DNA from 2 places in the Bacillus spongiae genome. Region 2 is predicted to be linked to the other one. Evidence: a T-box and tRNA genes for the amino acid it is inferred to sense, from the RefSeq annotation. Region 2 holds a T-box; the other holds one or more tRNA genes.

Region 1 (5,858 bases), on a different contig from region 2:
AATCGAACTCACGTAATTCCGATTCAATATCGATTTGTAGTTCGTGCATGTTTATTCGCCTTCCCCCCCTATTATTTCAAATTTTTACACAATTACAGCCGAAATGTGTCGAGGGGTATTTTACCAATATAATACTTCTCGCTTAGATTCGTGCAAATATAGCGATTCATTTCCGTTTTTCGCATGTTTTCATCAAAAATATGCATTTAATTATATTTTTCGCCAGCCTGCCTGTCTTAGATCTGCAACTGAATGTGCACGTATGTGCCAACGATTTTCATCCGTATCTAATGAGTGAATCGCTTTTTTATCATCACTAACGACTAATTTTCCCGTTAAACCTAGTTGCGAATTGTTAACTGTGTCGCCGTCTTTCATGTTATTACCTCCTTTCATAATACTTTCGGTTCCTTCATACAGTGTAAAAGTGTCATTTATTCGAAAGTGGGATGATAATATGAGGACATCACAACGAAACAGCTTTTTTCTGGTTGCTATTGTTTTCACCACGCTCTTCTTTTTAGCTATCCTCACCGTAATAGGTATCGTAATCTTTAACGAAAAAACAATCGTTGTGCCAGATGAAGAAGGCACGATATCAGGTGCAGTTGCTATTGCTGAGCCTGGTGATATTATTTTAGTAAAAGCGAAAGAGGATGGTAACCCTTATGAGGAAAACGTTTCTATTAGTACAGAAAACATTAAACTCGTTGGGATTGGGAAAACACAACCGTTTGTAATGGGGGATGAAGCAAACGCGATTACAGTTTTAGATACTACAGGTGTTCTAGTGAAAAATTTTCGAGTTCAAGCCGTAGGAGGATCCGGTGATTCTGGTATTTCGTTAAATAATGCAAACCATAACTTAATTAAAGGAAATACCTCTAATGATAATGATGATTTTGGCATAACCGTATTTGATTCTGACTTTAATATAATAAAAGAAAATATTTTGAATCAAAATGCGTTTGGGATGAACATTACTAATGATTCAGATTCTAATCTCGTTAAAAGAAATGTGCTTAACGACAATAGTGATCTTGGAATTAGCCTATCTGCTAGTTCTAATGAAAATAGTGTTTTTTTTAACATCGCGTTCGGTAATACGTTTGACGACATTCAAGATGCAGACGACAACAACTTCAAAGGGAACGAGTGTGATAACAGTGACCCAGGCGGCCTTTGTAATTAGCATCTTGCTGGGTCTTTTTAAAACTCGAATTGACTTGCCGCTGTCTCACCCGTAGGAAACTCCTTCAAAACGCCGTAATCAAATAGCGCCATCAATTCGAGTGTAAAATCTTCGCCATCATTACGTCCCTTTCAACGCCGAACATGGCGATATAACTCGAGCAATTACGGCTACACTCAGCTGAGTCTGCGAGTTTTCAACGATTTGGCGAAAATACAGTTAATTGCGTGGTTAGATCCGCTCATTCTTCCAACTCCTTTACGTATCCTTTTGCGAGCCACGTTGCCGGTACGGTTTTACGGTACATTTCCCAAAAAGGCTCACCCGCTTAACGATTAGGCTTCTTTTCTTCAGCGACTTCCGTCCATACCCAATGCATTTTCACCATTTTAAATTGACTCATTCGCATCCCCTCGTTTAGATGTATACATTTCCGTCATGATGTTCTTATAGAAAAAAAGTATAGTTTCGGTTGACAATTTACAACTTTACACGTGCCTTTAAATGGTGAGTTTGCATTTCGCACACCAACCAAACAAATTGACATAGACAAATACTTTGGATCATCGGCTTTTCATAGGTTTATCATTTTCGATAGCTTTTCTCTCATTTCGCTCTCACTTTCACGAATTTTTTATACACACATAACCCCTGTTTTATTCTAATCAGCAATATAAGAAGAGTATTTATGAAAGAGTAATATTCTATTTATATTTGCCTAGTTCCAACAAATAGCACTATCGAAACTATTCGAAGTAGTGATAGAACTAAAAATGAAGAAATTCACTATTCAATTGGTAGGCGTTACCGCAAATCAAAGCGGTTCTTTCACCACACCGACACTAATGTAATACAAAAGAGAAAGATCAACGATTAGTCAACAGCACATTTATTCATATAGTACAAGCAGTGCTTGTGTTTCATTCATATAATCTACTAACTGTGATTTTAAGGGGAGGTAAATATTGTGACATTACGAATCGTGCCTACAGATGATTTTCCAACCGTACAAGCTGCCATTGATGACTCTGCCCCTGGCGATAGTATTAAACTATTGGTGGGGACGTTTGATGGGTTTGAGGTTACAGTAGAAAACTTAAAAATCTTTGGTTGCGGGATAGGTCGGACGATTATTTCAGGTCAACCTGCCCAAGGTAATATTGGTGTGGTTGTAAAGGCTAATCGTACAGTATTACAAGGATTTACGGTTCAGGGATTTTTGGATTCTGGTGTTCTAATTGAGTTTACTTATGAAAATAATGTTGTAAAAGAAATCGAATCGAGATTTAATACATTGAGAGGTCTTATTATTTTGGGAGTAAACAATCTCATATTAAACTGTAAGGTAGCAAATAATGCAGATGTCGGTATATTAGCTAGCAGAAACAATTGTATTATGAATTGTAAAATGACAAATAATGATCGAGGTTTTAACGGCGGTATAAATAACATATTAATCCATAACTTGTTCAAGGAATCTGGTTTAACCGGCTGCTTTTTAGGAAACAACAGTATTGCCTTTAGGAATACATTCCTCAATGGTTTAAGAGGTCTTGACGTCAATAGCAATAATATGATTATTGAAAACATGTCATGCAGAAACAGTGAGACTGGAATATTAATCTCTTCTGATGATAATGTTATTGACTCAAACTTAACACGTAATAACAATCTTTCAGGTATCAATGTGATGGAATTTGCAACAAATAACACAATTAGGTTCAACAAGGCATTTAACAATTCGTTATTTGATATTCAAGCTACCCCTCCAGCTAACGAAAACAACACTTTTAACGGCAACAAGTGCGGGAATAGCTTCCCACCAGAACTTTGTACTTAAACGAATCATATTCGTGTCATTTCGACTCACCATAGTAGAGTTTCCTCCCCCTCGTATGTATTTCCCTATTCCAACAAGTAATCTTGTTAACAGCAATATGAACGCCTCAACAATGTTCTTTTTCTCCTCCCTCTTCAACTTATTTGACAGGCCTTGATGGCACGTTTCCTGTATTATTAGAATAATCTTCTTACGTATAATCTCTTAAACAGAAAATATTGATTCAACAAGTTATATTTCTTGATAGGGAAATATCATACTATAGAAGTAGTTGTTAATAATTAAATACAAGAAATTGACCTTTTTTGTAAAGAACAGTATTGATAGCTTTAGTGCAACATAAACCGTAGAAATGAGGGGTACTATGAACTTAACAATTAAGAAAATGGATATTAATTCAGCTAAAACTATCCTAAGTTGGAGATATGAAAAACCATATGATTTTTATAATAATGATATAACTGAAGAAGGAATAAATGAACTGCTTGATGGTTCTTATCAAGCTATCATTGACAAAAATAATAAAATCTTTGGTTACTTATGTATAGGGGAGTCAGCTCAAATCCCGGTTGGACATAAACATGGTGTATATAATGATAAGTATGTAGATATGGGTCTTGGAATGGACCCATATTATGTAGGAAAAGGATACGGGTATGAATTTTGTACATATATAATGAACCACATAAAAGAAAACTCCCCGGGGATCCCTATAAGACTATCAGTTGCAACATTTAACGACAGAGCTATTAATTTATACGAGAAACTAGGATTCATAAAGAAGGACAAGTTCACAACTGACTTTGCAGAGTTCATAACGATGATTAAAGATAATTAACAATACTATTCAATTATCGGAGATTTTAATGAAATTAACCTTAAGCTCAGAGCAGTAAACTCTGAGCTTGTTTGCGTGCTTTTTACTGTGTGATTTAACCTGTAAATTAAAATGTAAACGTAATTTATCTTGTTACTTTAAGTTTTCTCCACAATACCTAAACTACATATCGATAAGAAAGAGGACTTTTTATGTCGATATGACTAAATTGCTCAAATCGAACATAAAAAAACAATACATTCTATGTGTATTGTTGGTTATAAGTATGTATATCGATTTTTAATGCTAAAGTACATTTAAAATCTTATTTGTCTGCTCATTTTGCCATACAGTCAAAATGGAGGCGGCAACCGGATTTGAACCGGTGATAAAGGTTTTGCAGACCTCTGCCTTACCACTTGGCTATGCCGCCATTTAAATTGGAGCGGAAGACGGGATTTGAACCCGCGACCCCCACCTTGGCAAGGTGGTGTTCTACCACTGAACTACTTCCGCAAGCTGGGCTAGCTGGATTCGAACCAACGCATGACGGAGTCAAAGTCCGTTGCCTTACCGCTTGGCTATAGCCCAATAATAGTATATGCCATCTATTTACTTATGTGAATAAAATGGGGCGGCTGATGGGAATCGAACCCACGAATGTCGGAACCACAATCCGATGCGTTAACCACTTCGCCACAGCCGCCATTATTTAATTGGCAGGGGCAGTAGGAATCGAACCCACACCAAAGGTTTTGGAGACCTTCGTTCTACCGTTAAACTATGCCCCTATAAATGGTGGAGGGGGACGGATTCGAACCGCCGAACCCTGAGGGAGCGGATTTACAGTCCGCCGCGTTTAGCCACTTCGCTACCCCTCCACAAATGATCTGGTGCCGGCAAGAGGACTTGAACCCCCAACCTACTGATTACAAGTCAGTTGCTCTACCAGTTGAGCTACACCGGCATGATTTTTAAATGGTGGCTCGGGACGGAATCGAACCGCCGACACATGGATTTTCAGTCCATTGCTCTACCAACTGAGCTACCGAGCCATTTAATCATGACTTTTGTGAATCTAATTATATTATGGCGGTCCGGACGGGACTCGAACCCGCGACCTCCTGCGTGACAGGCAGGCATTCTAACCAACTGAACTACCGGACCAATGTATTGCGGGGGCAGGATTTGAACCTGCGACCTTCGGGTTATGAGCCCGACGAGCTACCAGACTGCTCCACCCCGCGACGATAATAGCGTGAAAATTAATAACTATGTAATTTCATTTTTCAAATATTTTAAGCGATATTTGAAAGTTAAACATTAATGGTGGAGGATGACGGGATCGAACCGCCGACCCTCTGCTTGTAAGGCAGATGCTCTCCCAGCTGAGCTAATCCTCCGTATAATGGTGACCCGTACGGGATTCGAACCCGTGTTACCGCCGTGAAAGGGCGGTGTCTTAACCGCTTGACCAACGGGCCATAATACTCGATGGCGGAGAGCAAGGGATTCGAACCCTTGAGACAGCGGTAACCGTCTACACGATTTCCAATCGTGCTCCTTCGACCTCTCGGACAGCTCTCCAATTGGCTCCGCAGGCAGGATTCGAACCTGCGACCGATCGGTTAACAGCCGATAGCTCTACCACTGAGCTACTGCGGAACATTATGCCTGGCGACGTCCTACTCTCACAGGGGGAAGCCCCCAACTACCATCGGCGCTAAAGAGCTTAACTTCCGTGTTCGGTATGGGAACGGGTGTGACCTCTTTGCTATTGCCACCAGACTTTTTTCAAAGACAAGTATTATTATACAGCTTTTAATATATTTTTCAAGAGTTTTTTTAAATTTTACCCTCAAAACTAGATAAAGATTGATGAAGAGTGAGTAATCACCGTTCTTACGCTGTCCAGCTACAGCTCCTATGTGCTTGTCGCACATGAACAGTCGCTTTCACTTGTTTCTTTTGGTTAAGTCCTCGATCGATTAGTATTCGTCAGCTCCACA
Region 2 (18,214 bases):
CTGACCTGTATGTTATACTCCTTTATTGTATCATATACAATAGGGTAACATCATGTAGTCTTGAAGTCGTTTTGCTTCGCTTAAAGTGTAAAAAATGAAGGTTCTCTCTTCTCCTTCTGTGAAAGAGTGATCGTCCACATTCAATATTTAATCATATACTCTCCTATAAAGCAGTTAAAGCCGTTTTAAGCCACTTACCATTCATTGTTAGCGATTTCTCTCACTATCTCGCACAGATACTTACGACTTTCCGCATAACTCTTGAAAGAAAATAGGAAGATGGTACGATTGGTAAGGGAAAAACAGAAACTAACAGGAGAGATAGAATGTTAAATAAGACAACCGTACTATTTTTAGGAGCAGGATCGATGGCAGAAGCCATGATCTCAGGAATCATTCAAACTAATGAACTGCCTAAGCAAAATATAATGGTTTCAAATCGAAGTAACCAAGACCGGTTGAATGAATTGGAAATGAGATACGGAATTACAAGCTTGTCTAGTAAAGAAATAGATTATTCTAAGGTTGATGTCGTTGTTTTGGCAATGAAGCCAAAAGACATTGCCACAGTAGTCCAATCGATTAAAGATAAATTAGCATCACATACGTTGGTTTTGTCAGTGCTTGCTGGCGTAAAAACCTCATTTTTTGAGGAACATTTACAGAGTGGGCAGCCAGTTATTCGCGTCATGCCTAATACATCTAGTATGTTGCAAGAATCTGCAACGGCCATATCAGCAGGAGAAAATGCAACAGCTCAACATACATCCATTGCAAGAGCTTTATTAAGTGCCATTGGTGAAGTATATGAAATTCAAGAATCAAAAATGGACATTTTTACTGGTATTGCTGGCAGTGGACCTGCTTACTTTTACTATTTAATGGAGCATATTGAAAAGACAGGAAAAGAAGCAGGATTAGAAGCGGACCTTGCACGGGAAATTGGGGCACAGACGATTCTCGGTGCAGCGAAAATGATTCTTGAAAGAGAAGAAACACCGACTCAACTTCGAAAAAATGTCACATCTCCAAACGGTACTACTGCAGCAGGGTTAGATGCATTAAAGCAGCATGGTGGTGGAGAAGCAATTGCTCAAGCTGTAAAAGGTGCAACCGAACGTTCTAAGGAACTGAGCCAGGAATTAGAAGAAAAAGCGGTAGCGATTGCTCGATAGCAGACCTTCATATAAAAAGCTAAAAATATTTGTCATAAGTATCATTCAAAATAAACAAGCAGTGGATTTCTCTTTGTAGAAGCCACTGCTTATTTTGGTTGTACAAAAAAATAGGTCGAAAAAGTCTTTTGTCAGTAGCTACAGTTACGATTTCCTATTTGACGGAATGAAGAGAGACCACTCTGCATTATAGATGAGCTTTATAGTTTGCGAAGTAGCTATTTTAAAATAGAAACAATCAAACGGATTGTAGATTCTCAGTTCAGAACGACTTGCTCATACTTCATGCAAAACAGGCATACATACAACCAAACTCGTTTTTCAAACACAGAACCGATTAAATGACGCTGGCAATAAAAAGCGTTGGAAAATTTTTAAAAAATAATGATTGCATTGAATACCATTTTAAGGTAGAATACAATAAATCATTTTCATATTATTTAAAAAGTAATGAATGAAATAAGTAGTCATTTATCTCCCTGTTATAGAGAGTCGGTGGATGGTGAAAACCGATACAAAGATAAAGGCGAATTACCTTCAGGAGCTTTCTTCGTGAAAAAAAGTAGCGAAGAACGGGAAAACCGTTATTTGAATTAAGTGGAAGAGAAATCTTCAACAAGGGTGGTACCGCGTGCAAAACCACGTCCCTTTTTAGGGCGTGGTTTTTTTGTGTAGAAAAATATAAAGCATGTGTTGCCATGGGATTCCTGTAGTGACTTCAAAGGTGAACTTAGATTGAAAAGAGGAGGATGAAAGGTGAATATAGAACTGACAACAGCACAAGAAAGAGAAGTTGAGAGGCAATATTCGATCTATGCAAATGGCGTTCAAGAAATTTTACCAGGGGAAGAGTTAAAGAGTAAGCTTGCTCAGTCAATTAAAAATAATCACCCTTTAAAAGTGAAATTAGGAGTAGACCCTTCAGCACCAGACGTTCATTTAGGACATACTGTTGTGTTAAATAAGTTAAAGCAGTTTCAAGAAAATGGCCATATCATTCAATTAATTATTGGCGACTTTACAGGGAAAATTGGGGACCCAACTGGAAAATCCTCTATACGAAAACAACTTACAGATGAAGAAGTGAAACATAATGCTCAAACTTATTTTGATCAATTCGGTAAAGTGTTGGATATGGAGAAGGTGGAGCTACATTACAATTCAAAGTGGTTAAATGCGTTGAAATTTGATGAGGTTATCCAATTAGCTAGTAAAATCACCGTGGCCAGACTACTTGAGCGAAACGATTTTTCAAATCGCTATGCGAAGGGGTTGCCGATCTCCGTTCACGAATTCTTTTACCCGTTAATGCAAGGCTATGATTCTGTAGTGTTAGAAAGTGATATTGAATTAGGTGGTACGGACCAACAATTTAATGTGTTAATGGGAAGACATTTACAGGAACACTATGGTAAGGAAAAGCAAGTGATACTTTTACTTCCTTTACTTGAAGGCATTGATGGTGTGGAGAAAATGTCAAAATCAAAAGGAAACTATATTGGTATAGATGAAGCTCCTAATGAAATATATGGAAAAACGATGTCCATTCCAGATGAACTGATTGTCAAATACACAAATTTAATCACAGATTTCTCACTTGAGGAAAAGGAAGGAATGGAAAAGAAACTTCTTGATCAACGCCTACATCCAAAAGAAGCTAAAATGAAACTGGCTAAGAGAGTCGTTGAGATGTATTACGGAAAAGAGCTTGCTAATCAAGCAGCAATGAATTTCGAAAATATTTTTCGAAAAGGCGCTCTTCCTGAAGACATTCCGGTGATGGAGTGGAATGGTTCCAAAGAAATATTGATTGTAGATCTGTTAGTAAAAGTAAAGCTTTTATCTTCAAAAAGTGAAGCAAGAAGGATGATTCAAAATGGTGGAGTGAGGGTGGACGGTGAGAAAATACAAGATCTTCACCAAACGATTTCTATAAATGAAACAGTTGTTCAAGTTGGGAAACGCAAATTTGTGAAGATTTTCTATTCAGAATAGAGAATTTATGCTAAAAGTGGTTTTTTTTACTGAGTAAAAATAGCTTAATATGCCCTTTTTGAAACAAGGATGAGCCTTTATAATAGTAGGGGAAGAAAAAAAGCTTGCTAAAAGAGGGGTTAAAGGTGAAACAGCAAGAACAAATTCGTTTACATACGTTAGTGATGATCCAAAAAGGTGAACACGTATTGTTACTTAACCGTCCATCTTCAAAAGGGCATCCAGGATACATTGCCCCAGGTGGAAAAATTGACTTCCCTGAGAATCCAGCTGACGGGGCGATTAGAGAAGTGAAGGAAGAAACGGGGCTTACTGTAAAAAAGATGGTGTTTAAAGGGATTTCAGAATTTGTGAATGAAAAGGATCGACAACGTTATATCGTATTTAATTATTTAGCAACAGAAACAGAAGGAGAATTGTTAAAGCATCCACCTGAAGGGGAATTAGTATGGGTGAAAAAAGAAGAAGCCACAAGCCTTCCCATGCAGCCTTGGTTTAAAGATCGCTTTCCATACTTTTTTCAAAGAGAAACATTTGAAATATATCATAGATGGAGTGGAGAAGGAAATGAGAAAACAAAGGAATTGGTGCGCGAGTCTTAGGCAGAGAAGATTTCAATGGTAACGCTTTGGAATTTATTCGGGAACTTAGTACCAATCTTTAGTCTAATCGTCTTTGGAACTTTCCTGTTTTTATATAGATGGAAAAAGAATAATCGTCATCTACGGTGGAGAGAAGTGTTACCATTTGTTTTAACAACCTTATCGGTAATAGGGATATCGCTAGTGACGTTAACACCTCAAGAAGGTCATATAGGTTGGAAAAATTATAATTTTATGCCCCTTGATAATTTGTTTTTAAATATAAAATATCATGGTGACCTTTGGGTTCCAATTCGAAATTTAATGGCGAATATTGTTTTGTTCATTCCTTTCGGTTTTGCAGTCGGTTGGTTAATGCAAGGGTTGCGATATATAAGTAGACGAACGTTATTTATCGGCGCTTCTTTGTCTTTGATGATTGAAGCATTACAATGGAATTTACCATTAGGAAGGTCGATTGATATTGATGACTGGCTCATGAATAGTATCGGGGCATGGGTTGGTGGAGTTCTCTTTGTAATGAGTTGGAAGCTTTATCAATTACTAAAACGAAATAGGAAAAGGTAAGAAGAGAGCAACGACCTTGTATCGCATGCTCTCTTCTTTTGCATGATTATTCATTTTCCTCGTCAGAATCATTTGGTGATTTAAAAATCTCATCAGTAAGCAAGGTAAAGTTCTTTTCAATTTCATCAAACAAAAAGGCTACAGCATCATCTATTACCTCTTCCTCTTCCCCTTCCCCGTTTTCAAATAGAAGGTGAATTTGATCATCAAATTGTTGCAGTATATTTTTATTTGTTGGTTGATTAATAAGATTCACTAACATCGCTTCAAAGGAAGAATCCTGTATATCTTTTTCAGATTTGTCTATAAGAAAGCTTAGCTTTTGATTTTCTTCAGTAAGTTGTTGAAGTTGAGTTTCCCGAATGGAGAGTTCTTCTTTTAAAATTTCAATGAGATCTTTGTAATGAGAATCGCTATCCTGAATGTCTTCACGGGGCTGATGCTCTCCTTCACCCGCTTCATATTGTAATTGCAACTCCCCTCGCTCATGTTTTTCATTTACTAACTGTTCATTTTCATTCGTTAATTCATTTAGTAATACTTCAGAAGTAGCAATTTGTTCGACCAATAGTTTTAATTCCTCATTTAACATATGATTTTCTTCTATTCTCTTCTGATATTTTATTTCAAGTTCCTGTTGATTAGTCGTTAATTGAGAAGTAGTTTCATTAAGCTCGATAACTTTGTTAGATAAATCTTCATTCTCTTCACACTTTGTCACAAGGTTGACGTCAAGTTGCGATATTTTGGAGATAGCTGATTCTAAGTCATCGTTTTGAACAGAAATCGTTCCAATTGCATCATCTAAATCTTTTGTAATCTCTATGATTTTCTCAGACTTTAACTGAATAATTTGTGTTAGTTCAACATTTTCACTGACGATATGATCGAGACTTTTAGCCTGTTCTGAAATTGTTACATATGATTCGTCCAGCTGAGAAGTGAGCGTGTTTAATTGATTGGAGACGGAATGAAGGTCTTCATCGAGCTGATCAATTTTGGAGAGTGCATTGGATAAATTTTCTTTTTGAGCGGAAATGGTGATATTAGCTTGATCTAAATTGGTTGTTAAGGCGATTATTTCTTCAGATTTTGATTGAACCTCTTCAGTGAGCTGAACACTTTCATCAATTGAACATTGTATAGTATTTTCTTGATCTAAAATCGTTACTTCAGCTTCCTTTAGTTTATTTGTCAAGGTCATTACTTGTTCAGATTTTGATTGAACCTCTTCGGTGAGCTGAGCACTTTCATCAATTGAACATTGTATAGTATTTTCCTGATCTAAATTCGTTACTTCAGCTTCCTTTAGTTTATTTGTCAAGGTTATAACTTGTTCAGATTTAGATTGAACCTCTTCAGTGAGCTGAGCACTTTCATCAATTGAACATTGTATAGTATTTTCCTGATCTAAAATCGTTTCTTCAGCTTCCTTTAGTTTATTTGTAAAGGTTATAACTTGTTCAGACTTAGATTGCACCTCTTCGGTGAGCTGAGCATTTTCATCAATTGAACATTGTATAGTATTTTCTTGATCTAAAATCGTTTCTTCAGCTTCCTTTAGTTTATTTGTCAAGGTTATAACTTGTTCAGATTTAGATTGAACCTCTTCGGTGAGCTGAGCACTTTCATCAATTGAACATTGTATAGTATTTTCCTGATCTAAAATCGTTACTTCAGCTTCCTTTAGTTTATTTGTCAAGGTTATTACTTGTTCAGATTTAGATTGAACCTCTTCAGTGAGCTGAGCACTTTCATCAATTGAACATTGTATAGTATTTTCCTGATCTAAAATCGTTACTTCAGCTTCCTTTAGTTTATTTGTCAAGGTCATTACTTGTTCAGATTTGGATTGAAGCTCTTGGTCGAGCTGATCAACCTTAATGAGTGCGTCAGATAAGCTTTCTTTTTGAGTAACATTGATCTTTTGTGCATCGTCTAGTTGGTTTGAGAGGGAGCTAATTTGTTCAGCTTTAGCCTGCAACTCGATTCCAAGGTGTGAAATTTCGTTCAACGCCTCATTTAAATTATTTTTTTCCTCTGAAATTCTTTTCTCTGCCTCATCTAGTTTATTCACCATAATCATCATTTCTTCTGAATTAGTCTGTAATTCCTTATTAAATTGAGTGTTTTCTGTCATTGTATAAGTTATATTTTCTTTTTGAACTGAAATGATTTCATAGGCCTCATCAAGCTTGTTCGTTAGTTCAGAGATTTCATTCGCTTTAAATAGTAGCTCACTATCAAGCTGTTCAATAGTGGAGATTGATTTTTGTAGTTGCTCTTTTTGAATAGAGATCGTTGAATGGGAGTCATCTAATTCGTTTGTCAGTGAGTTGACTTGATCCGATCTAGATTGAAGCTCAGTCCCTAATTGGGTTATTTTGGTGTTTGCATTATCTAGCTTTTCTTTATGAATCGAGATTGTGGTTTGGGCTTCCTCTAATTGATTTGTAAACAATTGGATTTGCTCAATTTTACAATCTAAATCAGAAACTAGAAGCGAATTTTCCTTGTTCGCATTATCTAAGTTTTCTTTTTGTCTAGATATCATCATTTCAGCGGTCGTTAGCTTGTGGGTAAGTTCAGCAATTTTTTCTGATTGCGCTATAACTTCTGCATCGAGTAAAGACCCATTTGTAATCGTCGAGTTTAATCTATCTCTTTGTACAGTAATTGTAACTAAAGCTTCGTCAAGCTTATTGGTTAGCTCAGATACATGGGTAGATTTAGTCTCTAGCTCCGCCTTTAGTGATGAGAGATGAGAGTTGGCACTATTTATGCTATCTTCTTGTTCAGAAATGGTCTTGTTAGCCTCACCAAGCTTGTTTGTAAGCTCAGAAACCTGCTCGGATTTAGCACTTAGCTCCTTGTCGAGCGAAGCATGATAAGAGTGTGTGTCCTCCAAGCTTTCATTCTGATTAGAAATGGTAAACATAGCCTCATCAAGCTTATTGGTTAACGTTGAAATTTGTTCAGATTGTGTCAACTTTTCTTCGTTAAGCTGGTTTATATGATCAAATCCTAGTTTTAGCTCTTCGGTTTGTTTCAAAATTGTTTGTTCCGAACTCTCAAGTTGTTCAGTGAGCTCAGAAATCTGTATTGATTTTACGCTTAGTTCCTCTTCAAGAGATGAATGAAGAGAGGTAACGCTATCTAAGTTTTCCTTTTGTGACGAAATGGTTGTAAGTGCGTCCTCAAGTTTAGTAGTGACCTCGGTGATGTGTTCGGATTTTTCGATAATTTCTTTATCAAGTAGATCCACTTTATTTAAAGCTGTTTCTAACTTTTCATTTTGGCTTAAAATCGTTTGTTGAGCGTCAATAACTTCATTAGAGAGAACGATATTTTCTTCCGATTTCGCCGTTAGTTCTTTGTCGAGCAGCTCCAGATTCGTGAAAGCTGTATCCAGCTTTTCATTATGGCTTAAAATCGTTTGTTGAGCGTCAATAACTTTATTAGAGAGAACGATATTTTCTTCCGATTTCGCCGTTAGTTCTTCGTCGAGCAGCTCCAGTTTCGTGAAAGCTGTATCGAGCTTTTCGTTTTGGCTTAAAATGGTTTGTTGAGCGTCAATAATTTCATTAGAGAGAACAATGTTTTCTTCCGATTTCGTCATTAGTTCTTCGTCGAGCAGCTCCAGTTTCGTGAAAGCCGTATCGAGCTTTTCGTTTTGACTTGAAATGGTTTGTTGAGCGTCAACCAACTCATTAGAAACAGCGATATTCTGTTCCGATTTAGTATTTAGCTCTTTCTCAAGCAGGTCAATATGGTTGAGAGCACTTTTCAGCTCTTCATTTTGGCTGGCATTTAATTGAATAGCTTCTTCAAGTTGAGCCGAAAGCTGTGTAATTTGCTCGGTTTTAGAGAGTAGCTCTGTGTTAAGGTAGGCAATTTCGATAGTGGCATTGTCTAAATGTTCTTTTTGGTCGGAAATCGTTTGATTTGCATCATTAAGGTTGGTGGTGAGGCCAATGATTTGCTCTGATTTTGATTCCAATTCTTGATCCAGCAGCGATATTTTATTGATAGCACTATCGAGGCTTTCTATTTGCATCGAAATCGTTTGATTTGCATCTGCTAAATTTGCATTGAGTCCGGTAATCTGGTCTGTTTTATATTGAATGTTAAGCTCTAATTCATCAATTGTAGCGCTTGCTATTTGTAAATCATTATTTTTTTCAGAAAGAGTGTCATTTGCATTATCTAAGGATGTCTTTGTTTCTGAAATCTGTTTTGAAAGCGAGTCAATTTGAGCTTCAGCTTGTTTAAGTTGTTCCACTTGTTTTTCATGTAGCTCATAGAAATATTGCAGTTCAGTTTCTATTTTTGACATCTGTATCAGTTTATCATCGGCTTTTTCGATATCTGCTTGCAACGCTTCGTTGTCAAAAAGTAATTGCTTGTTTTGTATTTTTAATTGATTAATAGTAGAATAGCGGTCATTTTTTTGATATTCTTCTACCTTTCCTTTGTACTTATTTAACTCTGATTTATAATGGATGACTAATTGTTGGAGCTGAATAGGGTCCCTTGATTTATTTTCTGTGTTTGCTGAATTTTCGTTCAATCTTTTCACTTCCTTGTTAACAAATTCTGGGCGTTATCTACTTTAAAGTATATGTATCAATTGATTGATGGTTACAAAATTGCTGGAAGTGTATAGGGGAGTATCTCTGTAATAGCTGAAGGGTGAATTTCATTTAGAGTGTAGTTGTCGCATATATAGAAATAAGTTGATTAAATCAACCGTAAGACAAAAGTTGTAGTTTATTTCAATCCTTCTTCTGAGGTTATTTTCTATTAATCGATGTAAGATGAGTATAGAAAGTGATAACAAGGGAGTGAAATTCATGAACATTAAGGAAATGAAATTGTTCACTAGAAAATTGAATGAGATGAAGGATTTTTATGGAGATGTTTTAAACTTAACGATAATAAAAGAGAACCAACAGGCGTTTACCGTTCGAATTGGTTCAACAAACCTATCCTTTCATAAAGGTGATTTTGAATCAGCCCCTGTTTATCATGTTGCTATTAATATACCTGAAAATAAGCTGGTAGAAGCAAAGGAATGGATATCATCGAAGGTAAACTTAAACAGAGAAGAAGAGGATGATGAAGTATATTTCGAGGATTGGAATGCACATGCTATCTATTTTGAGGACCCTGCAGGAAATATATTAGAATTCATCGCTAGGCACAACCTTAATAATCGAAATGAACAACCGTTTTCATCACTAGACCTTCTGAATATTAGTGAGGTAGGTGTGGTGGCTGATGAAGTGATCCCGCTAGCGAGGATATTAAATGAAAAAGGGATCCCGAATTTTAGACCAGATGGTGAAGGGTTTACTCCTGTTGGAGATGAACATGGTCTTCTTATTATGGTGAAAACAGGTCGACGTTGGTTCTTCTCTAATCGCTTTGCAACATTTTATCCGTTTGAAGTATTGATAGAAGGGATTGGTTGGCTTAAGTTTACATCGAGAAATCATGTAGTTAGTGGTGTGAATGAAAGTTAAACGTTATCAAATAGGTTAGCATATCTTGAATGAAATCCCTTTTAGGCAGCAGTCAACATGGCTGCGCTTTTTTTTGCTTAAAAAGAGGTATGTCGTTCTCTTGAATATCTCCATGATAGAAGTGCTAAACTGTTTTAACTTATCTACCTATTAGAAAAGAATTTTTTGAAGAATAGACCACTCATCGCTAAAATCGTTTTAAATAATTGAAATCATTTTCTATGACTAATCCATTGGGTGCTGTCAATAGCAAAAAGTAGATATAAACAATCTTTGCCTGAATAGACTATTAGAAAAATCTAGTTTTTGAACAGGAAAAAGAAGAGAAAGCGAGAAGTAATGTACATATTCAAGGAATATTAATGAAAGAGGTGGCAATAATGTCTTCTTTTCAAGAAATCATCTTATTTGCTTATGATCATTCACCAAAGTTTCGAGAAATTATGAAAAAGGTGAATTTAACTCCGAAGAACATTAACACATCTAAAGACTTACAACGGATCCCCGTGTTAAAAAAAGATGACATCATTGATCTTCAAAAAAAAGATATTCCTTTTGGTGGTATTGCGACAGAGAGAATCGCGCGAATGACAAGGGTATTCATGTCTCCTGGTCCAATATATGACCCTCAATCGGAGGATGGAGACTATTGGCGGTATTCAGAAGCATTAAGAGAAGCTGGTTTCAATGAAAATGACATCGTTCAAAATACTTTTTCTTATCATTTATCTCCATCGGGCTTTATGTTTGATTCAGCCTTACGAAAATTAGGTTGTACGGTTATTCCAGCAGGACCTGGAAACCGTGAACTCCAACTACAAATGATGAAGGATGTAGGAGTGACAGGGTTTGTAGGTACTCCGAGCTTTTTAGGATTATTATTAGATTGCATCGAGGAGAAGGGTTGGAAAGTTGGGAAGGAAATCAAATTGAAAAAAGTGTTTTTCACTGGAGAAAATTTATCAATCGCTTTTCGAAAGCGATGTGAAGAATATGGACTTTCCGTTCACGAAGCTTATGGAACAGCAGACTGTGGCTGTCTAGCCTTTGAAGATAAAAGCGGTCCTGGATTAAAAATCACCTCTTCCGCATATGTTCAAATATGTGATCCAATTACAGGTACCGAAGTGACGGGTAGGGAAGGGGAAGTCGTTGTAACACTTTACGATAAAAGTTATCCACTCATCCGTTTCGGAACGGGAGACCTTTCACGTTGGGTGGAAGGGTATGAAGGACGTAGAATGGTAGGGATTCTAGGAAGAGTGAGTGATGGGGTCAAGGTAAAAGGTATGTTTGTACGGGAAAAACAATTAGCTACGATCCTTCATGAACGAGGATACTCATATTTCCAAGCCATTGTCACACGGGAGAAGAATGTTGACAAGTTAGAGCTAATACTTGAATCAGATCGTGAGCTACACTCCTCTTTAGTAGGAGAATTACAAAGCTTACTTAGAGTAAAGCCAGTTTTGAAAAGAGTCCTACCAGGTGAACTATATCGAGAAGAAAAAAGGTTAATTGATCGAAGGAATGTGGAAAAAGTGTAAAAGGAAGTTAGTTAAAATCTATTTATTTATGTTTTTTATGCTTCAAAAAGGAGGAGGGTCATTATGCTTATTCTTGTCCCCATCTTAATCGTAACCGCCCTTTTTATTTTTATTTCTATTAAAAAGACGACATCTGGAATCAAAATCATGCTTCTCGGCTTACATGTGACGGTCATTGGAGGAATAATCGCTATGGATGATCAATCAAGTTTAGGTGGATTTGAATTCATAATTATATTAGTTGGCTTAGGTGTCGCTTTTATTGGAATTTTTAAAGGCGAATGAAGAAGGTGTAGGAAGGACGATAGTCGTCCATTTTACAATAAGATAGCTTGATATAGCAGCCGATTCCTAATTTAAGGTTTCGGCTTTCATTATGAAAAAGTGTGATTCATTTAATCTATTTTCGGTACATAACTTAAAATAGTCCTTTACGAGTACGTGTATTCTCTCTTTTGATCTAATTCCATACGTAAAAGGATATTTTCCGTAGTGTCATCGGCTTGTCCAGTGATAATCATTAAGCTTACAAGACAATATGCTTGAATGGTGGATTGGAAAGTATCCATTCTAAAGTGTTTTTATGTCTAACTATCAAAATTCCTTTATTCAATATTCAGTCTGATCCGTGCATCTTTTTACATGCTTCAGTCTCCTCCAAAAGTTGTAGAAGAGGTTCCTTCAAACCGCTGATGTAGATATATTAAGCATCCTTTACAATGAATTTATAAGAGATGTAAAGGAGGGTGGGTTATGAGTCGGACGCAACTATTAGCTATTTTGGCAGGGGTTATCGGTTCTATATTAGGAGGTCTTAGTTTCCTATTTTTAAAAAATGTGGTGAGTGTTGCTCCTCCGTTAAATATATTAGCTTACCGTTTTACGATTGCCTTTATAGTAATGTCACTTTTAATTTTATTTCGAATTGTAAAGGTTCACTATGGTGGGAAGCCTGTTCTTCCACTGATTATCTTTTCAATATTTCAACCAGTGCTTGCATTCTCATTCCAAATATACGGAATGAACTATACTACAGCAAGTGAAGCGGGAATTATTACCGCTATTTATCCGATTATTGTTTTAGTGTTAGCTGCTTTGTTATTAAAGGAAAGGACATCCTTTGTACAAAAGCTCTCTATTTTTATCTCGGTGGGAGGTGTCGTATTCATCGGCTGGATGAGTGGTGTGGAAGGAGAAGGGAGTCTTATTGGGATGACCTTAATCTTTTTATCCGCTGTTTTTATGGCCTTGTTTACGGTATTTGCTCGCAAATATTCGAAGCAATTTACACCAATGGAAATGACCTATGCAATGATGTTTGTGGGAATGGTTATGTTTAATATCCTCTTGTTTGCTTCGCAAGAGCAAGTGAATGTAGAAATACTCTATTCACTAGATTTTATTTTGCCGATTTTATATTTGAGTATTCCAGCTTCACTTTTGACTGCGTTTCTTATTAACTATGCCATCTCACAGCTTAGTGCCTCGCAAACGGGAGTGTTTATGAACCTCGCCACGATTGTTGGCGTTCTCTCAGGCGTTATGATTCTTCATGAACCGTTTTATATCTATCACATGATTGGAACGGTGCTCATTATTATGGGGGTTATTGGAGTCAACCTACAATTCAAGCCAAAGGAATTAGTGAAAAATGAAAATAAGGAGGAAAAAGTATATGGATATCAAAACATATTTAGAAAGAATTAATGTAGAGGCCCTTTCAGGTGATCCGTTAAAGGATTTACAACTATTAATAAAGCAACATATTATGACGGTCCCCTTTGAAAACTTGGACGTTTTGCATAAAGTACCAATTACGCTAAACTTAGAGCGAATTTATCAAAAAATCGTGGAAAATCATCGAGGCGGTTTTTGCTACGAAGTGAATGGTTTATTCCATTGGTTGCTTAGCAGCCTTGGTTATGATGTAAAGCGAATTGCTTCCACTGTTGCGAAAAGTGAGACGGAATGGTATCGAAAAAACACCCATTTAAGCAATATCGTGACCATCGATGGGAAGGAGTATGTCGTTGATGTAGGGTTTGGAGATTCTAGCTATTCCCCAATTCCTTTAGATGGGGAAGTGGTGAAAGACGTAGGAGGAAACTATAGAATAAAGCGTGTTGATGATACCTATTATGACTTGCAAAAATACGATGAACAGAAATGGAAGGTGAAATACCGCTTCACTAAAAAAGTGAGAAGTTATTCATTTTTTGAAGAGGTGTGCCAATGGAATCAGCAAAGTCCAGAATCTTCCTTCACACAAAAAACGATAGTGACACTAGGGACACTTAAGGGAAGAGTAACCCTTACTGATGATGAAGTAATCACAACGGTTAATGGGCAAAAAACGAAACGACCTTATGACCAAAACGAACTACCAAAAATATTAAAGGATTCCTTCGGTATTTCTATCCCGAAATAGTAATGGTATCGAAATGTATAAACCGTGAAAACGTCCTACTTTCGGTATTAACGATGGAGATGGCCTCGAAAAAAATCGAGGTCATTTTTCTTTTATCCGTTTCGATATGAAAGAATCGTTGGAAATATAGTAATATATTAATAAATTCAGTATAATGGAAACTATTAGAAAAAAAGGAGTGTCTAGATTTTGTTTGTTCGAACAATCAGTCATAATATTATTAAGTTTTTCTTTGTCTCCTTCGGGATTATATTACTCTCTGCCTTTATTGGTCTTTTCTTAGGTGGCACTCATGTAAGCTTTAAGCAATACATAAGTAATGTAGTCAATATTATCATTTCATTAGCAAAACCAGCTGAACTGACCATTTCTAATCTTCCAGATCGTACCTACCCTATGTTCCCAGCTTTTTGGGATGCTTATTTTTATTCGATTATTATTTTTATTTCTGCTTTGTTCGTGTCAGTTATAATGGGGCTTTTATTTGCATATTGCACGTATCTTTTGCCTTCAAAAGTATCAAAAATAATGATGAGATGTTTTTCTCTTATTGAATCTGTTCCTGACCTTTTTGTTTTAATCGTCATTCAATACAGCTTGATTGCGTTCTATAAAAGAACAGGAATTATGATTTTTCCGGTTATTGGGTTAAATGATCATGTTTATGCTGCACCAATCATCGTACTATCCATTCTTCCTTCTATTCTTTTATTTAGAATCTTTTTTCTCCTCATTCAAGAAGAAAAGGATAAAATGTATGTTGACTTAGTGAGAAGTAAAGGACTATCCAAGCATTATATCTTTTTTATTCACATTCTGAGAAATGTTCCTTTTAGTCTAGTTAATCACTTTAAATCAGTTATTCTCTTTATGCTTTCGAGCCTAATTGTGTTTGAGCGACTATTTAATATATATGGAATCACTCATTTTATGTTGGTATTTACTGATATGTACGTCATTAGCTTTAGTTTAATTATGTTTTATTTGCCTGTTTTTATTTTATTAACGTTGTTTAGTCTGCTCACGGAAAGAAATACAGGTGAGAGGGTGGTGGTTTAAGTTGTTCAAACGGTTAGTGAAAAATCCTTCATTTCTGATTGGATTTACAATTACGTTTAGTCTGTTATTGTTGAGTATACTGTATTCTGTGGTGTATGAAGATGACATACCGAAAGTGAGCTTAATGTTTTCTGAAGAAGGAGAGGTAATAGCTCCACCTTACTCACCACTTGAATATCCACCGCTCGGGACAGATAATGTCAATCGGAGTATCTTCTTGTTAATTATTATTGGGGCAAAGTATACCATTGGATTTGGTTTGATTATTACGGTATTAAGAGTTTTTCCAGCCGTCTTGTTCGGGTTAATCTTGCATTTTTATTTTAAGAGATTTAGACGAATGATTCAGCCAATTTTAGATGCATTCAATTATTTTCCCCCATCATTACTAGTGTTTTTATTACTAGAGGGGATATTCTTCGTGGGTCCAATGATGGAACAAAATGCGATTTCTTATGGGGTGACAGAGAAAGTAATTATTTCCTTAATTATATTAATAACTATTTCTATTCCTTCCCTTTCGCTATTGTTTTCAAATGAATATTATAAAATAATGAACAATGAGTTTATTGATAGTGCAAAAGTATTAGGTGCTTCAAAACGTCATTATATAATGAAACATATTAAGCCATTTATCATCCCGCAAATTATTCTAGTATCGATTCGAGAATTCATGACAGTTCTTTTACTCATCGCTCATCTTGGCGTGTTAAAAAGTTTTATTGGAGGGTCAAAGAGAGTGGAGGACGTATTTGAAAATAATGTGTATGTTCCCAACTTGAACGAATGGTCTGGATTGCTAGGGAATTGGTGGGAATTTTTATGGACAACCTACCCTTGGATTCCCTTTATTCCTATTCTGTTTATTACCATTACGATTTTAGCAGCAAAGCTTATGCTAATAGGAGTAACGAAGGCTATCGAAGATTTTCAACATGAAAAAGCGAAAGAAACCAGTCAAAGTTTACAAGCTCAAACAAAGCGTAAAATAGAAGGACATGAGGACTCTAACCTTATGGAACGTATATCCTTGTAATGAGGTAGAGGCATGAAATACATGAATGAACTGGAAATATACATTTAGTATTTAAAAGATCAGGGGATTAACAGGCCCTTGATCTTTTTACTATTAAGTTATTATTCAAGTTAATAAAAATGTTCGCTAAGTCATGCATTTATGCTATTGGTGTTGCGAGTTTTTTATAGGACGAAGGTTTTCCTAATTTTTTTGAGGACATTATTTTTGTAATATAAATGTAATATTTGTAATAAAAATACGAAAACACAAAAATAGTAACCTGTTTATTGGTCTTTATAAACCTCATTATTAAGTTTTTTAGTGTTTGTGTAGTATCCTATTAATTAAATGTTTCAGATTCGTATACGTACGTAAAATGATGTTTAACGAGGTGTTATACTTCTGTTTATACTTTTGTTAATGAAGTAAATTAACAGGGATGTAAAGTGCCTGAAACCTATAATGGTTCTTTATACGTTAAAATGAATTTATTAACATTAAAGGAGAAATAATCATGAATGAAATGATACTACATAATGATGATGTACTCAAAATGCTCGATTCATTTTTACGTGAGCCCACTCCATTTTGGAATGATTTTTATTCAGATCGGAACAAGGCCATTCCGTTCTTTGAAAATATCCCGGACGAAAACTTAGTTTCCTATTTTGAACAGAATCAATCTTTTGCTAGAAAAATATTAGAGCTTGGATGCGGACCGGGGAGAAATGCCCTCTTTTTAGCGGAACAAGGGTGTGAAGTAGATGCGGTAGATTGTTCACAAAGCTCTTTAGAATGGGCGAAGGAACGGTCTGAGGAAAGAGGAGTAAAAATCAATTATATTCATAGCGATCTATTTGATTTGCAAGTGGAGGAAGGGGCATTCGACTTTGTGTATGATTCAGGCTGTTTTCACCATATTGCCCCACATAGAAGATTGAATTACGTAAGCTTAGTAGAGAAAGCATTAAAGCCTGGCGGGTATTTTGCCCTCACTTGTTTTGTGGAAGGTGGAAAATTTGGTGGGGCCAATATTTCCGACTGGGAAGTGTATCGATCAGGCAGCCTTCATGGAGGATTGGGCTATTCTGAAGAGAAACTAACGAAAATATTTAATAATTTGATCCCCGTTGAAATAAGAAGAATGAGAGATATGGGAAAAGAAGAAGGACTTTTCGGTCTTTCCGATCTTTGGGTGGGTCTGTTTCAAAAGAATATAGAATAATAGTAGCTAGGCTCCCCATACTTTTTAGGTGAATGATAGAAGGCACTTTTAATAGTGCCTTTTTTTCATACCATTTTAGTATGGATAAGTGTAACAAATTGAAAAAATAGCTCGTCATTTCAAGTTAGAATGTAATGTTTAAAAAGCGGATTATGATATCAATGATTATCCATACAGGAAATGTTCGAGCAAATATCGAAAAAGTAAAAAGCAACCAATTGGAGGGATTAAATGAAATCAACTAATGAAGTTAGAGTTAGGAAATCTACAAAAGAAGACCTAGTCTCCTTAATGGAACTTGACAATATCATTTTGAATGAAAAAAATACGCCTGTACCTGTGATTTGGACATCGGTAGAAGATTTCAGCAAGCAATCCCCGGCAGACGGAATCTTAATAAAGAAAATCATCCTCATTTGAAAAATTGCTAATAGATTAATATATTTATGGAAGGAGTTTGTAATAGGAATCAAGAATTATATAGTCGTCATTCTTTACATTTTTATAAGATCTGGAGGAAATGAACGGTGGAAGAGTTAAAGATTGGATTTCTAGCCTCCCACGGAGGAAGCAATATGCAAAGTGTCATTGATGCCTTTAAAGAGGGTGTGCTTAAAGGGAAGCCGTGTGTTGTGATAAGTAATAATTCAACTTCTCAAGCTTTACAAAGAGCAAAAAATGAGGGCATTCCGTTTTATCATGTAAGTGAAAGACAAAGTGGATCATTAGATAAGGTTGATGCTGAAATTTTATCCATTATGAAAGAGCATGACGTTAATATCATCCTACTTGTTGGCTATTTAAAAAAATTAGGGGAAAGGACGTTGCATGCCTTTAATGGGAGAATTCTCAATATACATCCCTCTTTATTACCCAAATTCGGCGGGAAAGGGATGTATGGGATGAATGTTCACAAAGCCGTGATAGCTGCAGGAGAAAGGGAAACAGGGGTGACGATTCATTTTGTGGATCGCGATTATGACAAAGGAAATATTATTAGTCAATGTAAAGTCGATATTAGCAAAACGGACACGCCCGAACTATTAGCAAAAAGGGTAATGGAAGCAGAGCAT

What was found. A T-box is a leader RNA that pairs with one kind of tRNA and senses whether it is charged. The one in region 2 lies ahead of tyrS (tyrosine--tRNA ligase), so its partner is inferred to be a tRNA-Tyr.
Region 1: it encodes a tRNA-Tyr, which carries the amino acid that the T-box ahead of tyrS (tyrosine--tRNA ligase) is inferred to sense. The anticodon was not compared.

The regions. Positions count from the first base shown of each region.
Region 1 covers NZ_JBBAXC010000003.1:79-5,936, reverse strand. Annotated here, with positions in the region: gene WAK64_RS04250 (hypothetical protein) at 211-378, opposite strand; gene WAK64_RS04245 (right-handed parallel beta-helix repeat-containing protein) at 458-1,192, shown strand; gene WAK64_RS04240 (right-handed parallel beta-helix repeat-containing protein) at 2,160-3,032, shown strand; gene WAK64_RS04235 (GNAT family N-acetyltransferase) at 3,397-3,870, shown strand; tRNA gene WAK64_RS04230 (tRNA-Cys) at 4,209-4,282, opposite strand; tRNA gene WAK64_RS04225 (tRNA-Gly) at 4,291-4,365, opposite strand; tRNA gene WAK64_RS04220 (tRNA-Gln) at 4,369-4,440, opposite strand; tRNA gene WAK64_RS04215 (tRNA-His) at 4,480-4,555, opposite strand; tRNA gene WAK64_RS04210 (tRNA-Trp) at 4,567-4,640, opposite strand; tRNA gene WAK64_RS04205 (tRNA-Tyr) at 4,646-4,730, opposite strand; tRNA gene WAK64_RS04200 (tRNA-Thr) at 4,741-4,816, opposite strand; tRNA gene WAK64_RS04195 (tRNA-Phe) at 4,829-4,904, opposite strand; tRNA gene WAK64_RS04190 (tRNA-Asp) at 4,940-5,016, opposite strand; tRNA gene WAK64_RS04185 (tRNA-Met) at 5,023-5,096, opposite strand; tRNA gene WAK64_RS04180 (tRNA-Val) at 5,177-5,252, opposite strand; tRNA gene WAK64_RS04175 (tRNA-Glu) at 5,259-5,333, opposite strand; tRNA gene WAK64_RS04170 (tRNA-Ser) at 5,345-5,436, opposite strand; tRNA gene WAK64_RS04165 (tRNA-Asn) at 5,440-5,514, opposite strand; rRNA gene rrf (5S ribosomal RNA) at 5,522-5,637, opposite strand; partial or broken rRNA gene WAK64_RS04155 (23S ribosomal RNA) at 5,818-5,858, opposite strand, start outside.
Region 2 covers NZ_JBBAXC010000004.1:30,385-48,598, reverse strand. Annotated here, with positions in the region: gene proC (pyrroline-5-carboxylate reductase) at 327-1,175, shown strand; T-box leader at 1,617-1,827, shown strand; gene tyrS (tyrosine--tRNA ligase) at 1,932-3,170, shown strand; gene WAK64_RS06060 (8-oxo-dGTP diphosphatase) at 3,335-3,772, shown strand; gene WAK64_RS06055 (VanZ family protein) at 3,788-4,339, shown strand; gene WAK64_RS06050 (coiled-coil domain-containing protein) at 4,386-8,909, opposite strand; gene WAK64_RS06045 (VOC family protein) at 9,193-9,864, shown strand; gene WAK64_RS06040 (phenylacetate--CoA ligase family protein) at 10,245-11,411, shown strand; gene WAK64_RS06035 (hypothetical protein) at 11,475-11,696, shown strand; gene WAK64_RS06030 (DMT family transporter) at 12,165-13,118, shown strand; gene WAK64_RS06025 (arylamine N-acetyltransferase family protein) at 13,087-13,839, shown strand; gene WAK64_RS06020 (ABC transporter permease subunit) at 14,029-14,898, shown strand; gene WAK64_RS06015 (ABC transporter permease subunit) at 14,900-15,934, shown strand; gene WAK64_RS06010 (class I SAM-dependent methyltransferase) at 16,431-17,141, shown strand; gene WAK64_RS06005 (hypothetical protein) at 17,373-17,561, shown strand; gene purN (phosphoribosylglycinamide formyltransferase) at 17,669-18,214, shown strand, end outside.